4 regions of the Microbispora sp. NBRC 16548 genome follow, and region 1 is predicted to be linked to each of the others. Evidence: riboswitches for the same ligand, from Rfam matches in the RefSeq annotation. Region 1 holds a riboswitch; each other region holds the start of a gene.

Region 1 (5,140 bases):
CGCGTCTGGGGCCCGATCTTCGTAGTGGTCGGGCTGCTGCCGATCACCCTGTACGTCACGCTCGGAGGCGCGGCCGGGCGCCTGCTGACCGGGCAGCTCCTCGTCCACGCCGCCGTCGTCCCGAGGATGCTGCTCCTGCCGGTCGTGGCGCTGTGGCTGGCGGAACTCAGCGCGGATCGGCTGGCGGTCCGGCAGTGTGGCGCCGACGCGCTCATCCGGGCACTGGCCGTCGAACGGACCCTTCCCGGCGGCCGGCTGAGACGTGTCGGCAGAGTGCTCACCCACCCGCCGGCCGCGTTGCGCCGGAAGGTCGCCGGGGGGCGCTTCTGCGGCCTCACGGGGCTGGCCGTGGCGTGGCCCGCGACCTTCGTCGTCCGGCTCGTGCTGGTGTCGGCCCTCGCTCTGCCCGCGTTCATGCTCACCGGTGAGGACATCGGCGCCGCGATCGCCCACGTGTTCCAGAGCATCGTCAAAGGGCTCGCCTTCGACCGGCTCCTCCTGGGTGGTAGCGCGGTGCTGCTGGTCGTCTGGCCGTGGATCGTACGGACACGACACGCCGACGATCGCAATTCTCAGTTCGCTCCCTATGCACTGGCCGCCATCCTTCCTCTGGCGCTCTATATGACGAGTTTCATCTGAAACACGGCCCTTGATCGACGGTACGACAAGGAGGGAATTCCTCATGAGCAGAAAAGCACGGAAACGCGGATCAGCGGCGGCCGTGTCGGTGACCGCGGTGCTCGGGGCGGTGATTCCGGCCGGCCCGGCGACCGGCGCGCAGTCCGCGCTACAGATCTATCGCGGCACCGCCACCGTGGTGGTCGACTCATACGACTACTGCGGAGGTCCCCTCTCGGGCGAGCACCGGTTCATCGGCACCAGCCGATACAGGATGGCCGCGAAATTCATCACCGGCCCACGCAAGTCCGCCGCGGGCCGGGTCGAGCGCAACCCCTTCTACTGGGAGTTCTACGTGGGGGACATCGGAGCCGTCGGATCTTTCCAATTCGGCTCCGCCCACGTCGTCACCGCGTCGGCCCGCGATCTCGGCGGCAACGTACGCGACCCGAACCTCTTGCTCGGCTACTGGGTCACCGGCCGATCGGGCACCTCCTGGTCCGGCAAGCTGGTCGACAGCCATCGCGCCGAGGGGGCCACGTTCAACCACTTCTACGGAGAGAAGACCATCGTCCCTTGCCGTAATCTCGGCACGTCTCCCTTCCTCTACGCCGTCGACGCCGGGGCGACGGTCTCGGGCCGAGTGAGCTCGGGGAGCGCAGCGTTCACCATCCGCGGCTCGACCTACGGCGACAACTACCGGTTCCGGATCACGTTCAGCTGACGGAACGTTCCGCGGGACGGGGTACGACAAGCCAGGGCCCCACCACGCCCGGGCGTACGGAGGTGTCGGCGATGAAGGGACTCGGCCGAGATCAGGGAGATGAAGGGCCTGCTGGGTTAGCACGGCCCGAGTCGACGACATGCCACGGTGATCCGCCGCTCCGGAAGGCGGCGGGACGTGATCGTGGGGGTCGTCGTGGGAGGTCATCGCTTGCGGTGCCGTCCGCCGGACGTCGCCGCCGCGGCCTTGAACCGGAGGCCGGTCACGGCGGTGGAGACCACCGCGAACAGCAGACCGGCCGGCAGGACGGCGTCGCCGGGCGACCACACGACGTCGAGGGACTTCCCCTGCGTGGCCGCCATGTTCCTGGTGGTGGGCGCCGCGGCGCGCTGGACGCTCGCGTTGACGGCCGCCACGGGCTGGATCGTCACCGGCGCCTTCGGCGCCACCTTGACCTTGCGCGGCAGGCCGTACCCCACGATCTTGCTTTTGTCGCGCACCTTGCGCTTCAGCCACACGCCGTCGACGTTGCCCTCGATCGTGTGGACCTTCCCGCCGGCGACCTTCTCGACGATGCCGACGTGGTCGATGTCGCCGATCTTCTTGGACCCCGACCAGTCGAAGAAGACCACGGCGCCCGGCTCGGGCTTGTCGCTCCAGGCGTGGTGCTTCTTGAACCACTTGGCGTGCCGCGTGGTCAGCGCGAACTCGCCGACGTGGCCCTGCACCCCGGCCCGGTCCGCCGCCCAGGAGACGAACATGTCGCACCAGGGGGCGGTCTTGAAGTCGGAGTCCTTGGCGATGTTGTCGGCGTACCACTCGCCGAACTTCGTGTGTTTCCCTGCTCGTTCGCGGTAGCCCAGTTCGGGGCGGACGGCGTCGAGCAGCTGTCGAGCTATCGGATCGGTGGAAATCGGAGGCTCCTCATGGCGCGCTTCGAGACATGACGAACCGGCCCGCGGGGCGTGGCGGCATGACGGCATGACCGTCCGAGGACACGGCCGCGGCGGGGCGGAATCAGAAACGGGAAATGTGGCAGCCCGTCACGGGCGCGCCATCACCCCGGAAGCCTGGAGACGTTCCAGGGCGGGCATGTGGTCCGGCGACACGACGCGGACCGGGTGGGCAGGTGGAGCCGACACTCCACGCGCTCTCCTCTCCTTGGCCGCCTACCGGGTTAGCTGACGGGTTCGGGCCAGGAGTAGCCCTACCGGATGGTCCGGATTCACCCCAAGAGACGTGGGTCCCCGGTTCCCGGGATCGATGACTTCCGGGATTCGGCGGTCGCCGGTCGTCCTCGGGTTGAGGACCGCTCACCGGCGAGACACACGGGAAGCTTAATAGATAACAAGTAAGACACGACCAAAAACCCGGCAAAGGGCATCATTCTGGCCGCCGCCGTTCCGTGCTTCCGCAGGTCCTCACGGTCGCGGGCCGCCCGCGGTGAGATGCGCCACACAGCGCCGTACGGGCATGAGCGCCCGTCCGGCGGGCGGGCGGGTCGAAGACGACACGGCCATGCGGCCGTCCCCCGGACACGCCGTCGCGCCCGGCGGGCGGCGCTCCCCCGCCGGGCGCGATCAAGCGGCGCGCGTCAGACTTCGAGCGACATGTACAGGCGGGTGCCGGCCGGCCGGAAGCCCACGCGTTCGTAGACCCGGCGGGATCCCTCGCCGCCGTACTCCAGCCACACCGACCGTGCTCCCCTGGCGAGCATCGCCTCGGCGAGCGTGGCGGTGACCGCGGCGGCGATGCCCCGCCCACGGAAGCCGGGGCGGGTGCCGACGCCGGCGAGTTCCGACGTCTCCACGGCCGGAGCGGAGCACATGGCCGCTCCCGCGCAGCCGCCGCCGGGCGCCCGGACGAACCGGACCGCGCCGCCGCTCTCCTCCGTACGGCGCAGCCGGGCCGCGCCCTCCGGCGACGAGGCGAACTCCCCGCTGAACGCCTCCGACAGGGCGGCGTCGATCGCCGTGTAGTCCTCGTCCGTCGACGGCGTCTCCACCGGGAGAGCGGTTCGCGGCCTCGTCAGCGTGGCCGGGATGCAGACGAGGTAGTCGTGCACCGCCTCGACGGTGAACCCCGCCTCGCGAAGTGCGGGCTCCACGGCGGGCGCGGCGTCCGGGGCGAACTCGAGACGGGGCTTGAGCCCGCGCTCGCGGAACGCCCCGATCAGCGCCGCGACGTCCCGCCCGCCCGGCCGGGCGCCGGGCAGGGGTGTCGCGTAGTTGACGTACGGGCTGGTGGTGCCGGGCTCCACGCCGAGGACGAAGCCCCCGATCTCGACGACTTCGGGACGACGGCGAAGGTTGGCCACGGCGAAACTCTGGACATCGATGCCCACGGTGATATCGACCTCACGAATGACAAGGTGGAACGGTTCGCCCGCCACGCGGAGCGGAGGGTGAACTCGCATTTGAAGCCATCCCGGACGGGATGGAGAAGGTGCGCAGGGCACCGTCACGTGGGGCCGCCGTGAGACGGTGAAGGCAGTGAGCCGATGACGCGGGAGGCGTACCGGTCAGTGCCGACGGCGGCCGCTGTGGGACGCCGAGAACATAGGCTTCATTCCTTCGCTGTTACTTGTGTGAAGCACGCTCACTTTCCCATGCGGTCAGTGAGCGCGCAAACCGTTATTTCCGGCCGGTCAGCGCGTCGCGGGGGCGAGCATGCCGACGAGGTCGGAGGCGTCGAGAGGGCGGATCACGGCGGGGTCGAGACGGGCAGGGTGCAGGGCGTAGACCTGTGCCCCCTCGCTCACCCGCACGTCGTCCTCCAGCACCACGGCGAGACCCGCTTCGGCCGCGCCGGCCTCCGCCGCGGGATCGGCCGCCTGCCGTACGCCGAGGCGGGACGCGAAGGCGGCGGCGTCCTCTCCGGGACGACGCGCGTGCCGGCTCACGGCGCCGTCGCGGTGCCGTACGACGACCTCGCGGGCGCGGGCGGCGGCGTGCCAGCAGGCGACCTCCCACAGGGTGACGCGCTCGCCGAGGCCGTAGGCGTCCTCGGCGGCCGCGCCCAGACGGGCGAGTTGCTCCTCGTGTTCGTACACGTTGTGGAACCCGCCGAACGCGGACACGTTGAGGTCCACCCAGCGCATCGTGCGCGACCAGAGGTCGGCGACGAGCGGGACGAGGATCTTGGCCGGGCCGGTCAGGTCGAAGCGCTGCCGTACGGCGAGCGGGTCGAACAAGCCATCCGGATCGTCCATGAATCCGGCGAAACCGCGGGCCAGTTCGTCGAACGGCACGTCGTTGTAACTGAACACGACGGGCACCGCGTACCGGCCGCCGGTCGCGCGCAGCGCGGCCACGTCGAGGTCCACGAACTCCGACGCGCCCAGCGGCTCGGGCGCGGAGGTCAGATCCCCGGAGTGGACGGCGGCGCTCGCGCCGAGCCGCAGGTTCGTGTAGTCGCACAGCCCGACGAACTCCCACCGCGCGTCGAACACCGCCACCGACAGGTCCAGGTCGACCACGCGATCCGCGGGCTCCGCCCAGTGCAGGAACAGCCGGATCCGCGCACCGTCCGGCAGCGGCCGGACGCTGCCGCGCGGCAGCCGTACCAGCGAGGCGGAGGCGGACCGCTCGGCCTCCGGCGCGAGCAGGTCGGCCAGCTCCTCGTCCAGCAGCGCGGTCTCGACGGGCGGCAGCGCGGCGGCCCGGCGCAGCATCTCGCCGGTCAGCACAGCGGACAGGGCGGCCACGGCCTCGGGGGCGAGCTCCTCGCGGGCGTCGGGCTCGGCCCAGATCCGCGCCGCTCCCCCGCGCGGCAGGAACATGCGGGTCCCGCCCGGTG
Region 2 (5,140 bases), on a different contig from region 1:
GTGTCGGCCGTCTCCCTGATCACCTGTACGTCGAATCGCAGTGTCGGGATGAGCGCCTCGACCGGCACCTCATCGGGGGATCCGTCGCCCTGCAGGCGCGCGCCGATCGCCAGGAGCGGCACGAGGGCGAAGCGGGGGGTCCTGGTGAACAACGACGGCTCGGCGTCCAAGCCTTTCATCCCCGTGACCAGAGCGGACGCGGATCCTCCCGCAGCGATCTCGCGGTCGAAGCGCGCCACCCAGTCCGTCGGCACCGAGCCGCCGATAGACAACGGAGGCTCATACAGGGCGATCCGGTCAAGGGCGGGCGTGACCAGGGCCGTATGCAGGGTGACGAGCGCGCCCGCGCTCAGGCCGAAGATCTGCGACGCGCCGGTCGCCGTGACGAGCGCCTGGAGGTCTTCGACCTCCCGTGTGACGCTGAAGTCGGCGCCGTGAGGGCCGCTCAGCCCACGTCCGCGCCGGTCGGGCACATAGACGGTGAACGAGGTCGATAAGGCGGCGGCGAGCTTCGTGAAGTGCTGCGACGCCAGCATCGCGCCGTGTACGAGGATCAGCCCGGGGCCGTGGCCACTGCGGCGGTAGCCGATCACGGTCCCGTCGGCCGAACGAACCTGTTCGCGCACGGTGCGCGGCGAATCCTTCATCGCGCGCCTACAACCGGGACGAACAGGCGCATCGCCCGCTTGCCGGCCTCCACCGCCGTGTTCCCGCGTTCCAGCAGGTCGTGCTGGTATTCGTCCAGAGCCGAGATCGGGTCCCGCCGGCCCTGATCGACCCCGGCCAGCCGCACGCTCAGCCGTACGGCGTCCAGCGTCGCGGTGCCGGCGCCGTTCCCGCCGCTGGCCGGCGTCAGGTGGGCCGCGTCGCCCAGCAGCGTGACGCGGCCCACCTGCCACGGCGGCATCGGGCGGTCGTGGACCTTGGAGCGGCCCACACCACTCATGTCGGCGCTGCGTACCAGGTCCCGCAGGTCGTATCCGGCTTCCACCACCCGGGCGACGAGGCCGTCGCCACCTTCAGGCGTCTCATCGCCGCCCTGATCGCCGCGGGTGTCCCCGCCGACACGGCCACCATCGCCGTGGACACGGTCCTGGCCTACGTCAACGGCTACACGATCGAAGAACAGGCCCGCAAGACCGGAGTCGACGGCTGGCCCAGAGAGCGCCGGGACCGCGCCTTCCCCGACGGCCTCGAATTGATCATCGCCGGTGTCAGAGGAACTCTGCCGTCTTGACGTCGGCTTCGGCCGGGCCGCCCCGCCACCCGCCGTCTACGGACCACTCCTCGCGGGCGCGGATGTTCCTGGCGTGGCCGACCAGCCCGCCGCCGTCGGGCTACGAGCCGACGGTCATCACCGGCAGTATCGGCGGCATCGTGGGTGCCTGACCTTTCCGGGCCGTCCAGCGTCGTCCACGTGCCCACCATCGTCCGCGAGCGTCGTCACCCAGTTCGTCACGGAGAGACGCTCCGCCGGCGGCTTGCCGGACCGAGGTCACGTCCGTCACAAACCTCGATGTCCGTGATCGTCGTCGCGGTGGGGTCCAAGCTCAGCCAGATGACGTCTTCACCGTTGCGTTCCAACTGCACCACCCAGCAACCTGAGGAACCTCGCGGGGCCGTCAAGAGGTTGGTGCACGTGGACCTACAGGTGCACGCGCCGTAGAACAGCAGGTCCTCAACCGTGTCGGCAAGAGGGTCGTTCTCGTCCTCCCGCAGTAGAGAGATGATCTCAGCGGTGAGGTCGGGAAACACATCCGCCAGGCGGGGATGTTGTCCGGCAGTCATGGATTGCACGCTACACAAACGGGCATCTCGCTCGTAATGAGCGCCTGCTCGCAAATGGGAGCCAGTCACGACGGTAGGGAACTCCCCGCCCTGCTGTAGAGGCAGTTACGGCGCAGTGGCGCCTGGCAGCGTAAGCCGACGTTGCTGTATTTCGCTGCTGTAAAGCCCAAGGTTCGGTTTTTAGACCAGATCTCGACCAGGGCCACCTACTCCGATTGTCGAATTCTGTGGACCGCGGGTGATTCAAAAGGCTCGAAGCCATTGATCGAGGACGGCGAAGTCTTCGTCGGCGAGTCCCCTGTATGACTCCACGTGGTGAAGGAGAGCCCGACCGCTGTGGTGTACGGAGACCCACTCCCTATCGGCGTCGGTGATCTCATCGTCGACCCAGGCGAACGGGCGTCCGCCCGCCCAGTTCACCAGGGTCCGGGTCTTCCAGCAGAGCCCGAACCATTGGTCCTCACGTTTGTGCTGGTCGGCTGGCTCCGGCCAGCTCACGACAGGCAGTCGCGGCAGCCCGATCCGGGGTGCTATCTCGGCATTCGCCTCCTCTTCCCAGGTCGTCGCCCAGACGAGTTCGCAGGGCAGCGCTGCCAGCCGACTCCCCATCTCGGAGGTGAGCCGCGCCAAGCGCGAGTCCGGTGTAGTGCCCCGCGGTGCGCGTTGCGGGTCCTCGCCGAAGGGGAGAAGCGGTCCGTCGACGTCGAGGAAGAGCAGCGGGCGTTCAGTATGACCGGTCATGCTGCCCTGACCTCGTCACGTTCGGTGAGTACGCCGCGTTCGAAAATGTCGAGACCGAACATGCAGGCAGGCGGCTTGCGGGCCTAGTACATCGAGATGTGCACGTGGTCGTAGTGGTTGGCGGTGATTCCGCCGCGGTCGGACATGGTCCGCCAGCCCGGATGGCCGAGGTTGTAGATGCGCTGCTGCCAGATCACGTACATCACGCCCAGCTTCGGCCCGTTCTTGATGGCCCAGGCGGCCAGGCTGTCGCCGAGCGCCTTCATCTCGGGCGAGGGCATGGCGCCGCCCGAGCTCATCATGAAGTCGCAGGCGCGCCCGAGGGGGTGCTCGCCGCTGTTCTCCGCGCGGTAGCAGCCGACCGGAAACCGCAGGTCGAAGTTCTTTTCGACCTCGCTGCGGGTGAGCCGCATCCGGGGCGTGATGTTGTCGGAGCCGCTGGGCAGCTCCGGCGCCCACGACCCGCCCCCGCGCTTTCCCGGCGCGATCGGGATCAGCGCGTCGAGCTTGTCCTTGATCTCGTCGATGAGATCCTCGGCGTCCTCGCGCTGTCCGGCGACCTCGGCGGCCTGCGTCTTCAGCTGCCCGGTCAGAGTCTTGGCGGCGTCCGCGGCCCGCTGCCGTTCGGCGCGGACCTGGTCGAAGTGTGCGAGCCTGGCGGCCTGCTCCTCCTTGAGCTGGTAGTTCAGCGCGGCGGTGTTCATGTCGGGCAGCGCCATCGCGCTCTCGGTCTGGTAGCGCAGCCCGGCCAGCTGCCGTACGGCGTCGCTGGCGGCCTCGTAGTCGGCCTCCGCCTTGGCCAGCCGGCCTCGGGCCGCCTTCTCCTCCACGCGGGCCTTGGCGAGGGCGACGCGTTTGGCGTTGTAGTCGCCGATCAACCGGTCGACCTTCTTCCGCAGGTCCGACAGCTCCTTCTTGAGCTGCTTCTCCGTCGGTTTGGGATCGGCGGCACCAGGCGCGGCCGTGCCGAACACGAGGACGGCCGAGGCGAGCACGCCGACAGCCAGGGGGAACGCGCGGGGCAGAGCCCACTCCTCTCCATCTGCCGACCGGGTTAGCTGACGGGTTCGGGCTGGAGAAGCCCGGGCAGGCCACTGCCTTGACCCCAGGTGCGTGATTGGGTCCCCGGCTCCCGGGCGGGGCGCCCGGGATTAGGCGTACCGGTTGTGACGGCCGGTGTCAGGGATACTAGTGGTAAAGAAACCGTGGCTGCCACCAAAGTCGCAACCAACCGGAGATCAAGCCGTTATCGCTTCGCGAAGCATCCGGGCCGCCTCCTCAGGCAGCACGTCGTTGACGAACGCGCCCATGGCCGACTCCGATCCGGCGAGGTACTTCAGCTTGTTCGGCGCGCGCCGGATCGTGAAGAGCTGCAGGTGGAGGTAGGCGAGGTCGCGCCGGTAGGCGACCGGGGCCTGGTGCCAGGCAGCGACGTACGGCATGACGACACCGAACAGCCCGTCCAGGCGGCGCAGCACCTCGATGTAGAGCGGCGCGAAGGCGGCCCGTTCCTCGGGCGACAGCGCGGGGATGTCGGGCACCTGACGGTGCGGGTAGACGTGCACCTCGAACGGGTAGCGCGCGGCGGCCGGGACGAAGGCCGTCCAGTGCTCGTTGGCGGCCACCACCCGGGGGCCCTTCCGCTCTGCGGCCAGGACGTCCGCGAACAGGTTGCCGCCCTGATGGCGGGCGGCGGCGTCCAGCATCTGCCGCGTACGCGGCGTGACGTACGGATAGGCGTAGATCTGGCCGTGGGGGTGCGGCAGCGTGATGCCGATCTCGGCGCCGCGGTTCTCGAAGCAGAAGACCTGCTCCACGCCGGGCAGCGAGGACAGCTCGGCCGTACGGTCGGCCCACGCCTCGACGACCAGCTCGGCATGCTCGTCGCCCAGTGAACTGAACGACGCGTCGTGGTCGGAGGTGAAGCAGACGACCTCACAGCGCCCGATCCCCGGCCGCACCTCGCTCAGCCCGCCCACCTGCTCGTACGCACCGGTGTTGAAGCTGAACGACGGGAAGCGGTTCTCGAACACCGCCACCTCGTACGGCGAGGGGATCTCCGAGCCGGGATGGCCCGGGCAGAGCGGGCACTCATCGGCGGACGGCAGGTGGGTGCGCGTCTGGCGGTGCCGGGCCACGGCCACCCACTCGTCCATCAGGGGGTCGTAGCGCAACTCGGAGGCGAGCGGACGTGGCGGCAGGTCCCTGGTGTCGATGGCGCTGTGATCGGCGTCGTCGCGCCGGTCGAAATAGATCAGCTCACGGCCGTCGGCGAGATGGGTGATGGTGCGCTTCACAGAGCGGTCTCCAGCTTCACGGTGCGGTTTCCCGGGTCACAGCGGGCTTCCAGATGTCCGGGGGCACAGCGGGCTTCCTGCAGAGGTCCGGCGTCACAGTGCGGTCTCCAGCTCGGTCTCCCCGGACGGATCGGCGAGGAGGAGCTCGCCTGCGTGCTCCGAAAGCGCGGCGCGCGCCTCCTCCGGCAGGCCGACGTCGCTCACGACCACGCCGGCCTCGCCGAGGGCGGCGATCGTGCTGATGCCGATCGTCCCCCACTTGGTGTGGTCGGCCAGGACCACGAGCTGCTGGGCGGCCGCGACGAGGGCGCGGT
Region 3 (5,140 bases), on a different contig from region 1:
GAGGAGCCCGCGACCACCGGCAGCCCGGTGGCCGACGCCTCCAGGTAGACGATGCCGAGGCCCTCGACGTCGAGCCCCCCGAACCTGCTGCGGCACGGCATGGCGAACACGTCGCCCGCGTCGTAGTAGGCCGGGAGGGACGCCCAGGGGACGGACCCGGTGACGACCACCGAGCCGCGCAGGCCGGCCCGGGCGGCCGTCCGCTCCAGCGACCGCCGTAAGGGGCCGCCGCCGACAAGGAGCAGGACCGCGCCGGGAATCCGCCGCAGGACGAGCGGCCAGGCCCGCAGCAGCACGTCCTGGCCCTTGCGCGGCACCAGCCGGGAGACGCACACGACCACCGGCCGGTCGCCCAGGCCGAGGGACGCGCGGACCCGGTCGCCGCCGGCCCCCGGGTGGAAGGCGGCGGTGTCCACGCCGGGCGCGAGCCGTACGAGCCTGGAGGCGGGGACGACCCGGGCGATCCGGCGGCGGGTGTACTCGCCGAGGTAGGTCACGACGTCGGCCCCCGCGCCGATGCGGCGCAGCAGGGCGCGCGCGCCCGGCAGGCGGGCCCACGACGCCTCGTGCCCGTGGGTGAGCATGACGATCCGGCCCGCGCCCGCGGCGCGCAGGACGGGAGCGAGCAGCCCCAGCGGCGCCGCCGCCCCGAAGACGACGGTGGCGCCGTCCTCGACCAGCGCCGCCGCCCTCCTCGCCACCGAGCGCGTCGGCAGCATCAGCGAGGAGGGATGACGGACCACCTCGTACGGCTGGCGGGCGTCGAACTCCTCACACCCCTTCCAGCGCGGGGCGTACACGACCACGGAGCCGGGCGGCCTGCGCGAGGCGAGGCCGTGCACGAACGCCTGGATGCCGCCCGGTCTGGGCGGGAAGTCGTTCGTGACGATCAGCGTCCGCTTCGTCATCCTCACCCCCGCTGCCGGCGTGGTCGCGCGGTCCGCCCGCGCCGCCCGAGAACGCATTGTCGCAGCCGCGGTCGCACCCGCACCTCATGGAGATCCGGCGCCCTGCGGAGATCAGGACCGGGCGAGCTGCTCGCGCGCGTACGACCGCCATTCGCGGGTCAGGCCGTCGGCGGACAGCCCGAGAACCTCCCGCAGCGCGGCGCCGATCCCCTCGCGCAGCGCGGCGCGGTAGAGGGCGACCAGCCTCCGCTCGCCGAACCGGGCCGCGACGTAGCGGCAGGCGAGCCACGCCTCCTCGTACGCCTGCGCGGGCCTGGCGGCGAAGTCGGCGGGCCCGGGCAGGCCGTTCAGCGCCGGCCTCCCGGCGGCCACGTCGGCGGCCAGTTCGGCGGCGACCGTACGGACCGGCAGTCCGCTGTCCAGGTAGCCCACATAATCGGCGAAGCCTTCCATGAGCCACATCGGCACCGCGCGGGGACCGGCGGTCGCGACGTGCGTCAGCTCATGGGTCACGACGACCAGGCGGCCGGTCGCGGACAGGCGGGCGAACGCCGCCGGCTGCACGATCACGCGGCCGCCGGTGGCGACGGCCGCCAGGCCGTCCACCTTCGCCGGCTCGGCCAGCACGGCGGCCTGCTCCTCGGTGCGCGGCACGAGCACCACCGCGCCGCCGTACCCGCCCCAGATCCTCGTGACCGTGCGGCCCGCGCGATCGGCCAGCGCGGCGATCTCGGCGACCAGCGGCCGTGGCGACCCGACGACGACGGCGCGCTCGCCGCGGGCGACGGAGGCACCGGTCCACATGCCCGGGTGCTCCCGCACGGCGGCCCGGGCGTCCAGTCGCAGCGGAAGCAGCGGGTCGGGCGGGGCCGCGGCGGCGGGCCCGGCGAGCAGCGCGGCCAGGGCGGCGGCCACGGCCGCGATCCGGCGGGGACGGAACCCGTGAGGCGGAACCTCAGGCCGGCGCCGATCGGCCTCGGCGCGCGCGCCCGGCACGCCCCCGGGCACGGCGCTCGTGACAGTCACGCCGTGCATGGTAACCAGCACGTGCCACGGCCCCGTCCACCTCGGCGAGGTGGACGGGGCCGCGAGGACGGCGCCGGTCGAGGGGGCTGGTGACCGGTGCCCGTCAGACGCCGGGACGGACGGCACCCACGAAGGTGCTCCTCCGGTAGGCGTCCAGCTTGTCGATCCGGACCCGCGTGCCGGTGTGCGGAGCGTGGATCATCCTGCCGTGCCCGACGTACATGCCGACGTGGCCGCCGCCGCTGGTGAAGATCAGGTCACCGGGCTCGAAGTGTCCCCAGGACACCTTCTTCCTGACCGCGCCGCGGATGGACCACGTCGTGCGCGGCAGCCGTACGCCCGCCTTGCGCCAGGCGTACTGGACGAGGCCCGAGCAGTCGAACGCGCCCGGTCCCGTTGCTCCGTAGCGGTAGGGGTCGCCGATCTGCTTCTCCGCGGCCTTCACCGCGCGCTGGGCCTTGACCCGCTGGAGCGAGGCCCTGCTGATCTTCCGCTTGGCGGTGTGCTTCTTGGTCTGCTTCTTCGCGGCGGCCTTGCGGGCGGCGGTTTTCGCGCTCGTCGCGGTGCCCGTCTTCGTGGCCGTCTTCGTCGCTGTGGCCGTCTTGACGACCGTGACCGTCACCGTGTCGGCCGCCGCCGGATGTGCTCCGGCGACCCCTACGGACGCCGTCAAAGCGGCACCACCAAGGGCAATTCGGGCAAGACGGGACAGACTAGCGGGGGTGGTAGACAGGATCTCTCCTCGGGTCTTCCGCTCACGCCTACCGGGTTAGCTGACGGGTTCGGGCGGGGAAGTCGCCCTACGGCGCGCGATGCGCCGATTCACCCCGGACCTTCGCGTGAAGGTCGATGGTTCCCCGGCTCCGTGCCTCCTGACTGCACGGACTCGGCAGGCCACCGGCGCCGGGGGATCCCGCGAAGGGGAGGGTGATGGAGGACGCCGATGACGGTGGATGACTGCGCGCCCCGGCCGGCCGACCGGGTGCGCCGCGGCGAGGTGTGCTCGCCGCGGCCCAGAAGCTACCGAGGTCCCGCCGCGTTCGGCAAAGCCTTCCCGCCGGATAAAGATCGGATAACGAAGGCCGCCGAGAAGAAAGCGCAGCTTACCCGCACCGCAAACGGCTAAGTGTGACTCTGCTCACAATCTCGGCAACAACGACTAAATCGGGTCACAGAAGCCACAAAAGGCACAGAGATCACAAACATGGCCGGGCCCTCAGGGGCGCACAGCTCCGATCGCGTGATACTCGGCGAGTGTGACAATCTTCACAACATCGCCGGTCTGGGGGGCATGGACGACCTTCCCGTCGCCGGCGTAGATGCCGACGTGCCCGTACCCGGCGTGCCAGAGCAGGTCGCCCGGCTGGAGCTCGTCCAGCGAGACCCTGCGGCTCGCGCCCCAGGCCCACTGTTCGTAGCTGGTCCGGGGCAGCGTCACGCCCGCCGCCGCCCACGCGGCCTGCACGAGCCCCGAGCAGTCCCAGGAGGCCGGTCCGGTGCCCCCGTAACGGTAGGGCTTGCCGACCTGCTTGTAGGCGAACTGGAGGGCCGACAGCGCGTTGCCGGACGCCGGCCCGGCATAGACGACGCCTGCGCTGTTGGGGTTGCCGGGGTTGTACGTCCCGAGCGAGCGCAGCAGCTTCATCTGCTCACGGACGAGCTTGTCGACCTTGTCCTTCTCGTCGGCGAGCTCGCCCCTGACGTCGGTGGCCTCCTTGTACACCGCCTTGCTCTGGTCGCGGCGGTCCTTGAGGTCCTTGATGGCGCCCTCGTACTCCCTGAGCCGCCCGGCCCGCTCGGCCGACATGTGGTTGAGCGTGGCGAGGCCGCTGAGCATGGCATCGGGGTTGGAGCTGTAGAAGACGCCGCCCCACGACCCCATCTCGCCGACCTGGTAGCTGCTGACGGCCATCGAGACCAGCCCGGAGCGCAGCGCCTCGACCCGGACGTTCTGCTTCTTGTAGTCGTCGTTGATCGCGAGGTACTTCTGCTTCGCCTTCTTCCACTTCTCGTTGGCCGCGTTGTAGCGGTCCACGAGCGTGTCGGCCTGCTCGTTGAGCTTGCTCAGCTTCGCCTTGGCCTGCGCGACTGTGGGCTTCGGATCCGCCTGCGCGCCCGCCATCGGCGTCAGCAGGACCACGGCGGCCAGACCGGCGGCCACCGGCACACGCCCTCGCACTGAGCCCCCTTGAGGATCAACCTCTTAGATCAACGAAACCTGCGGCGCGACTCTATCTAGGCGATCTTGATGCTTCAACCTATTCGCAGGTATTCGCGGCAGTCATCACTCACCGTGACGACGCCGGTCCGGAGCGCGCGTACGGCGCTTCAGCTCCGGCCGAGACGGCGCAGCAACAGGAGCGAGGGCACCGGCCGGGCACCCATGCGGCGCACCGACTCGGCCACCTCCCGGTCGGAGGAGACCACGGCGATGGCCCGGCCCGGCGGCTCCGCCCGCACCAGCGTGCGGATGAGGTCGTCGGCGATCTCCCCGGGCGCGCTGAACATCACCCGCACCCCGCGCGGCGCGGACACCTGGACGGGCCCGTTCAGCTCGGCGCCGTCGAACACGCACGTCACCTCCGCCCGCGTCTGCACGGCGAGACCGCCGAGCCCGGTCAGCAACCGGGCCCGCTGGTCGGCGAGGGTCAGCGACGGGTAACCGGTCTTGGTCACGTTGTAGCCGTCGACGATCAGATGCAGATGAGGGATGGCGAGGAGCTGGTCGAGGAGCTGGGGATCGTCGTTGGCCAGCGCCCGCGCGGGCACGGCCGTCACGCCCGGCTCGCCCGGCAGCACCGCGTTCACGTAGTCGGCCGGCCTGCTGATCGTCGTGGGCAGGCCGAGCTCCTTGCGCAGCCCGGCGGCGGCGTCCTGGAGCGCGTCCAGCAGCACCCGCACCCGGGCGTCCTCGATGCTGCGGCCCTCACGGGCGGCCCTGCGGCTGGCCTCCAGCTGGCGCTCGGCGTCCGCCAGGCGCTCCCTGAGCCTGCGCAGCTCGGTCTCGGCCGCGCCGTTGGCGCTCGCGGCCCTGGCCCGCGCCTCGGCCGTCTCTGCCTCCAGCTCGGCCGCCCTGGCCTCGGCGGCCCTGACCCGCTCGCGGGCGTCGTGCAGCTTGCGCCGCAGGTCGGAGTTCTCCGCCCGGGCCGCCTTGAGCTGCTCGCGCACCCGGTCGATCTCCTCCTTGGCGGAGGCACGCTGCGCCG
Region 4 (5,140 bases), on a different contig from region 1:
GATCCTGGGCCGTCCCGCCGTTTCAGCCGCTTGCGCGCTTCCCCGGCGACGGCGGGCGGCGGGGCCGCACGCCTCCCGGTTCTGCCCGGCGCACGCCGTAGCCGCAGGTGAGCGGCTTGCCGACCAGGACGAACAGGCACGGGCGGACAAGTGTGAAGTGGCAAACACGTCCTGCGGAAAAGGCCGGACCGGGGACGTACGGCCGTTGAAGAGCTCGGCTGAAACGAGGAGCCCGCGTCACGGCGGCCGGATCTTCACAAGGGGCCCGGCAGCCTTCTCGTACGACCCGCACGCCTCGTGGGATATACGCGCAACCAGATCGCCACCGCCTGGAAGCCTCGTAAAAAGAGAGGACCGGCCGGTTCCATCAAGATCGACAGGCAGGTGGTCTGAAGATCGAAAAAAGGAGCGGGGGCACAATCACGTGGACGGCCCGGGCGGCCGCGGCGCCAGAGTTTCCCACGGCCAAACGATCCCCGCATTCCGCGGACGCCGCCTGCGGCCGGGTAGAGCGGGTGGGCTTCCGGGAGCGCCATAAGGCCCTGTGCTGCTCCATACGGCCCCATAAGCGCCCCTGACGGTTCCTTAAGCCGCCCGTGGACGGATATGACCCGGGGGACGGCGGGGGTGAGTCTTAAGGATTGGCGCCGGGGGCGGTCTCGCGGTCATTGGGCACCTCTCGGGACGGTGAACCCAAGCATGGCATGCCCGGGAGGCCCCGCAAGGATTTTCCGTCACAGCCGGGTGAGCGGACGGTGCGGACGCGGCCATAGCGACCCATAGAAAAACGGGGCCGATGGTCCGTTCCATCGACCCCGTCCGTCGTCGTTACTTGACCTTGACCACCACGGTGTTGGCGACCTTGTCATGCAGCGCCTGATGCAACGGCTTGTCCCACAACAGCCACAGCACGTTCAGAAGAGAGGCGATGCTCGCGAGGTAGCTGATAACGGGAATCCACTGCAGGAACTCGAAACCGTAGAGCACGCCGGCGCGCTTGAGCGCGGCGTCCTGGGGAAGCCCGCCCGCGTCGAGAGTGCCGCCGACCTGAACGACCTTGATGCCCATGACTTTCTTGCCGAGCGTCTGCCCCTGCGCCCGCAGCATGAGGAATTCATAGACGACCATGACGAGGCCGCCCAGGATCGCCGTGAGCAGTGACGCCAGGAAGTAACCGCTTCCGGGGTTGTAAACCCCGCTCGTGATGTCGATGCTCGCGTTGGTGACGACGATCCCCGTGATCACGAACGTGATGATCGCTAAGGGAATGCCGACGATCACGCCGTCGATGATGCGGGCGACGAGGCGCTGCCACCACTCCGCGAGCGGGGCCGGGGCGCCGGGCGGAACCGGCCCCGCGGCCCCGTACGGCTGGCCGAAGCCGGGCTGACCATAGCCCTGCTGGCCGTACTGCTGCTGCCCGTAACCGGGCTGCTGGCCGTACCCCTGCGGGGAGCTCGGCTGGGCGTACTGCTGCTGCCCGTACTGATCCTGGCCGTACTGATCCTGGCCGTACTGCTGCTGGCCCTGCTGGGCGCCGTAGCCCTGCTGGCCGTACTGCTGCTGCCCGTAACCGGACTGCTGGCCGTAGCCCTGCGGCTGGCTCTGCTGCTGGCTCTGCTGGGCGCCATAGCCCTGCTGCGGGCCGGTCTGGCCGTAACCCTGCTGCTGCCCGTAGCCCTGCTGCTGGCCGTAGTCCTGGGGGCCGGTCTGCTGGCCGTAGCCGCCCTGGGACGGCTGGCCATACTGCTGCTGCTGGCCCTGCTGCGCGCCGTAGCCCTGCTGGCCGTACTGCTGCTGGCCCTGCTGGGCGCCGTAGCCCTGCTGCGGGCCGGTCTGGCCATAACCCTGCTGGGCGTAACCCTGCTGCGGGCCGGTCTGGCCGTATCCCTGCTGACCCTGCTGGGCGCCATAGCTCTGCTGGCCGTACTGCTGCTGCCCGTAGCCCTGCTGCTGGGCGGCCTCCTGGCCATAGCCCTGCTGCTGCGGAGCCGGCTGACCGTACCCCTGCTGGGCGGCGTAGCCCTGCTGCTGGCCGTAGCCGCCCTGCGCGGGGTCGTGGCCGGGCGGCTGCTGCGGGCCCGTGTGCTGTCCCGAGTGGCGGTAGCTGACGACCGTGACGTCGGGGTCGTAGTCCTGGGGCTGTCTGTCCGTGTTGTACCCGGAGTTCGATGGCGGCGGTGGCGTTCCGTCCGACTCGTCCTGGGGGTACGGCGGCTGTCCGGTGCTCACCGTGTCACCTCGTTTCGAAGACGCATGCGCCGAACGTCTGTAGCACACGCTGATATTGCCAAAAGTAGCGACAGGTGTATCAACAGTCACCTTTGCAGTAGTCGACAACCACCGTCAAGATCATCGATCAATGCTCATCAATCGTGATCAATGGCGGTCGAGGTGCAGCAACATCCGGGTGTTCCCCAGCGTGTTCGGCTTGACGTGCTCCAGGTCGAGAAACTCGGCGACACCCTCGTCGTACGACGCGAGCAGTTCCGCGTACACCTCCTGGGAGACCGGGGTGCCCTGGATGGGCCTGAAGCCGTGCCTGGCGAAGAACTCCACCGCGAACGTGAGGCAGAAGACCCTCCGCACGCCGAGGTCCCTGGCGGTCTCGATGAGCGCGCCGACGATTCGATGGCCGATGCCTCCGCGGCGCGCCGCGGGGTCCACCGCAACCGTTCTGATCTCGGCCAGGTCCTCCCACAGCACGTGCAGCGCGCCGCAGCCGACGACCTGCCCGTCCGTCTCGGCCACCCAGAACTCCTGGACGTCCTCGTACAGCGTGACCGTGCTCTTCTTGAGCAGGCGGGGACCGACACCCGAGTACGCGTCGACGAGGCGCCGGATCGCCCGGACGTCCGGCGTCCTGGCCCGGCGCACCGTCACGGCCGTGGCACCCGACTCACTGGATGTCTGCGCGGCGACCTGCTCCATGACCGGCCAGCCTAGCCGGAGCGCGGCCGATCCCACGCGGCCGATCCCACGCGGTCGGCACGGAGCGTCCCCCACGGATAACGGTCATTCCCAAACGCCACAACTGACATGAGGTTTGACCGTCCGTAGCCGCCAGGATACGGACGGATGCACGCCCGCACCCTGAGGCGACCATCCAGGTTCGTCCCACTTTTTCCAGCCGTCCGAGCCGCACATCGAAACTCTCGGATCGCTCCAAACACACGTGAACGCGGACGCATCACTACCGAGCTCGTGACCCGACCGTGATCATTTGGTTGTCAAACGTAGACGGGTTTCGGAGTTCTGGTTGAGCAAGAACTCGCCGTGCACTATCGTCCAGCGACGATGCCGGTCATCGTGAGCGCTCACGGCGACCGGGCGCCGAATCTTCGAAGCACCGAGTGCGAAGGGGAGCCGGGGACCCAACTGCAGGATCAGGATCGGTTCGATCTCAGATCGTCAAGGGGTGAATCCACCAAGGTAGGGCTACTCCGGCCCGAACCCGTCAGCTAACCCGGTAGGCGCTCAGAAGTGCTCCGCCGTACGGCCCCGTCCCGACGACGGGCCCGCCGCGGAGCACACGTGGGAGAGGAGCTCGGTTGCGCACGCGTGGAGGACGGCCGGCGGGCAGGCACGCCCGTGGCCGACGGTCCGGATCCGGCACGGCCGGTCCGGGTGCCATCCGCCGTCTGGCGTTCGTCGGCGTCGCGATCAGCGCGATCACGTTCGGCGCCCCGGTGGTCCGCGCCACCGCCGACCCCAAGCCGAGCCTCAAGGAACTCACGGCGCAGGTCGAGAACCTCTACACCGAGATCGAGACCCTCAGCGAGCAGTACAACGGCGAGCGCGTGCGCCTGAAGGCGGCCGAGCGGTCCGCCGACCTCGCCAAGAAGAACCTCGCCAAGAGCGAGGCCGAGCTCGAGGTCCGCCGGCAGAAGGCGAGCGCTCTCGCGCAGCACTCCTACATGACCAACGGGCTCGGCAACGCGCTCGTGCTCATCGACAGCGACGCCGACCCCCGGCGCTACCTGGACCAGGCCTCCACGACGTACGCGCTGGAGCTGCAGCAGAGCCAGGAGGTCGCCGAGGTCACCAAGGCCATGGACGCCGCCGCACGGGCCAGGGAGAGCGCCTCCGCGCGGCAGGCCGAGGTCAAGAAGCTCCTCAGCGGCCTCGACTCGCGGCGCGACAAGATCACAAAGCTGATCAAGAAGACCGAGAGCAGCCTCTATCGGCAGGTCTCCCAGACGATCGGCCGCGAGACGCGGACGAGGACGTCGTTCCCCATCATCGGTGACGGCAAGGCCGCCCAGGCGGCGCGCTGGGCCCTCAGGCAGCAGCTCAAGCCGTACGTGTGGGGCGCCGAGGGGCCCGGCTCCTTCGACTGCTCCGGCCTGGTCATGGCGGCCTACCAGTCCGTCGGCATCAGCCTGCCCCACTACACGGGCGACCAGTGGACGGCCGGCACGCACATCCCCCGTGACCAGCTCCGACCCGGCGACCTGGTGTTCTTCTACCCCGACCTGCATCACGTGGGCATCTACATCGGCAATGGCTACATGATCCACGCGCCGCAGACGGGAGACGTCGTCCACATCGCGAAGATCGCCGGACGGCCGTTCGCGGGAGCGGTGCGCGTCGCCGACTGAGCCCCTCCTCCGCAGAGGGCGCCGGGCCCTTCCCCCGCAGAGCGAAGGCGGTCAGATGAGGCGGCGGCGTGCCGCCCAGGCGACGGCCTCGATCGCGGTCGCGACGCCGATCCGGTCGCAGATGCACCGCAGCCGACGCCGCACGGTGCGTCCGCTGACGTCGAGACTGCGACCCACCCGGTCGGCGGTCACGCCCTTGGCCAGCTCCGCGAGAAGAAGTAGATCCTCTTCGGTGAGACCGGCACGATCAAGGTCCGAGGCGAGACTGTCACCTCGGTAGACGACCTCGGGAATACCCATCGTCCGCCCTCCCCCACGACGATGCTTCGTCGGCCCACCCTTCAGGGAAGGTAAACGCCTCCCCGGAAGGTCGTCAAGGTTCGGAGTCGGAGCATCGGTCGTACGCCTCCCGGGCCGCCTCGACATCCTCCATGTGGATCTCGGCCCAGCGCTTGATCGCCTCCAGCAGCGGCATGAGGTCCTCGCCCAGGGGCGTGAGCCGGTAATCGACCCGGACCGGCACCGAGGGGGTGACCGCG

The links. A riboswitch is a leader RNA that binds a small molecule or an ion and turns the genes downstream of it on or off. The one in region 1 is predicted to bind cyclic di-AMP.
Region 2: linked by a shared signal. The riboswitch ahead of QSK36_RS33385 (coiled-coil domain-containing protein) and the one ahead of QSK36_RS30100 (CHAP domain-containing protein) in region 1 are both predicted to bind cyclic di-AMP.
Region 3: linked by a shared signal. The riboswitch ahead of QSK36_RS14415 (C40 family peptidase) and the one ahead of QSK36_RS30100 (CHAP domain-containing protein) in region 1 are both predicted to bind cyclic di-AMP.
Region 4: linked by a shared signal. The riboswitch ahead of QSK36_RS40075 (C40 family peptidase) and the one ahead of QSK36_RS30100 (CHAP domain-containing protein) in region 1 are both predicted to bind cyclic di-AMP.

What each region holds. Positions count from the first base shown of each region.
Region 1 covers NZ_BSSF01000012.1:123,358-128,497, forward strand. Annotated here, with positions in the region: gene QSK36_RS30090 (M48 family metalloprotease) at 1-639, shown strand, start outside; gene QSK36_RS30095 (hypothetical protein) at 683-1,342, shown strand; gene QSK36_RS30100 (CHAP domain-containing protein) at 1,546-2,325, opposite strand; cyclic di-AMP (ydaO/yuaA leader) riboswitch at 2,493-2,635, opposite strand; gene QSK36_RS30105 (GNAT family N-acetyltransferase) at 2,937-3,659, opposite strand; gene QSK36_RS30110 (MXAN_6230/SCO0854 family RING domain-containing protein) at 3,990-5,140, opposite strand, start outside.
Region 2 covers NZ_BSSF01000015.1:18,616-23,755, reverse strand. Annotated here, with positions in the region: gene QSK36_RS33415 (alpha/beta fold hydrolase) at 1-626, opposite strand, end outside; gene QSK36_RS33410 (FAD-dependent oxidoreductase) at 644-946, opposite strand; gene QSK36_RS33405 (TetR/AcrR family transcriptional regulator C-terminal domain-containing protein) at 917-1,237, shown strand; gene QSK36_RS33400 (hypothetical protein) at 1,234-1,389, shown strand; gene QSK36_RS33395 (hypothetical protein) at 1,456-1,788, opposite strand; gene QSK36_RS33390 (HAD domain-containing protein) at 2,032-2,529, opposite strand; gene QSK36_RS33385 (coiled-coil domain-containing protein) at 2,613-3,524, opposite strand; cyclic di-AMP (ydaO/yuaA leader) riboswitch at 3,559-3,697, opposite strand; gene galT (galactose-1-phosphate uridylyltransferase) at 3,768-4,826, opposite strand; gene QSK36_RS33375 (DeoR/GlpR family DNA-binding transcription regulator) at 4,920-5,140, opposite strand, start outside.
Region 3 covers NZ_BSSF01000005.1:27,010-32,149, forward strand. Annotated here, with positions in the region: gene QSK36_RS14405 (glycosyltransferase family 4 protein) at 1-908, opposite strand, end outside; gene QSK36_RS14410 (gluzincin family metallopeptidase) at 1,020-1,934, opposite strand; gene QSK36_RS14415 (C40 family peptidase) at 2,038-2,607, opposite strand; cyclic di-AMP (ydaO/yuaA leader) riboswitch at 2,682-2,836, opposite strand; gene QSK36_RS14420 (hypothetical protein) at 2,878-3,060, shown strand; gene QSK36_RS14425 (C40 family peptidase) at 3,151-4,113, opposite strand; gene QSK36_RS14430 (NYN domain-containing protein) at 4,263-5,140, opposite strand, start outside.
Region 4 covers NZ_BSSF01000026.1:1,530-6,669, forward strand. Annotated here, with positions in the region: gene QSK36_RS40065 (RDD family protein) at 829-2,232, opposite strand; gene QSK36_RS40070 (amino-acid N-acetyltransferase) at 2,380-2,931, opposite strand; cyclic di-AMP (ydaO/yuaA leader) riboswitch at 3,338-3,491, shown strand; gene QSK36_RS40075 (C40 family peptidase) at 3,552-4,601, shown strand; gene QSK36_RS40080 (helix-turn-helix domain-containing protein) at 4,653-4,901, opposite strand; gene QSK36_RS40085 (winged helix-turn-helix transcriptional regulator) at 4,975-5,140, opposite strand, start outside.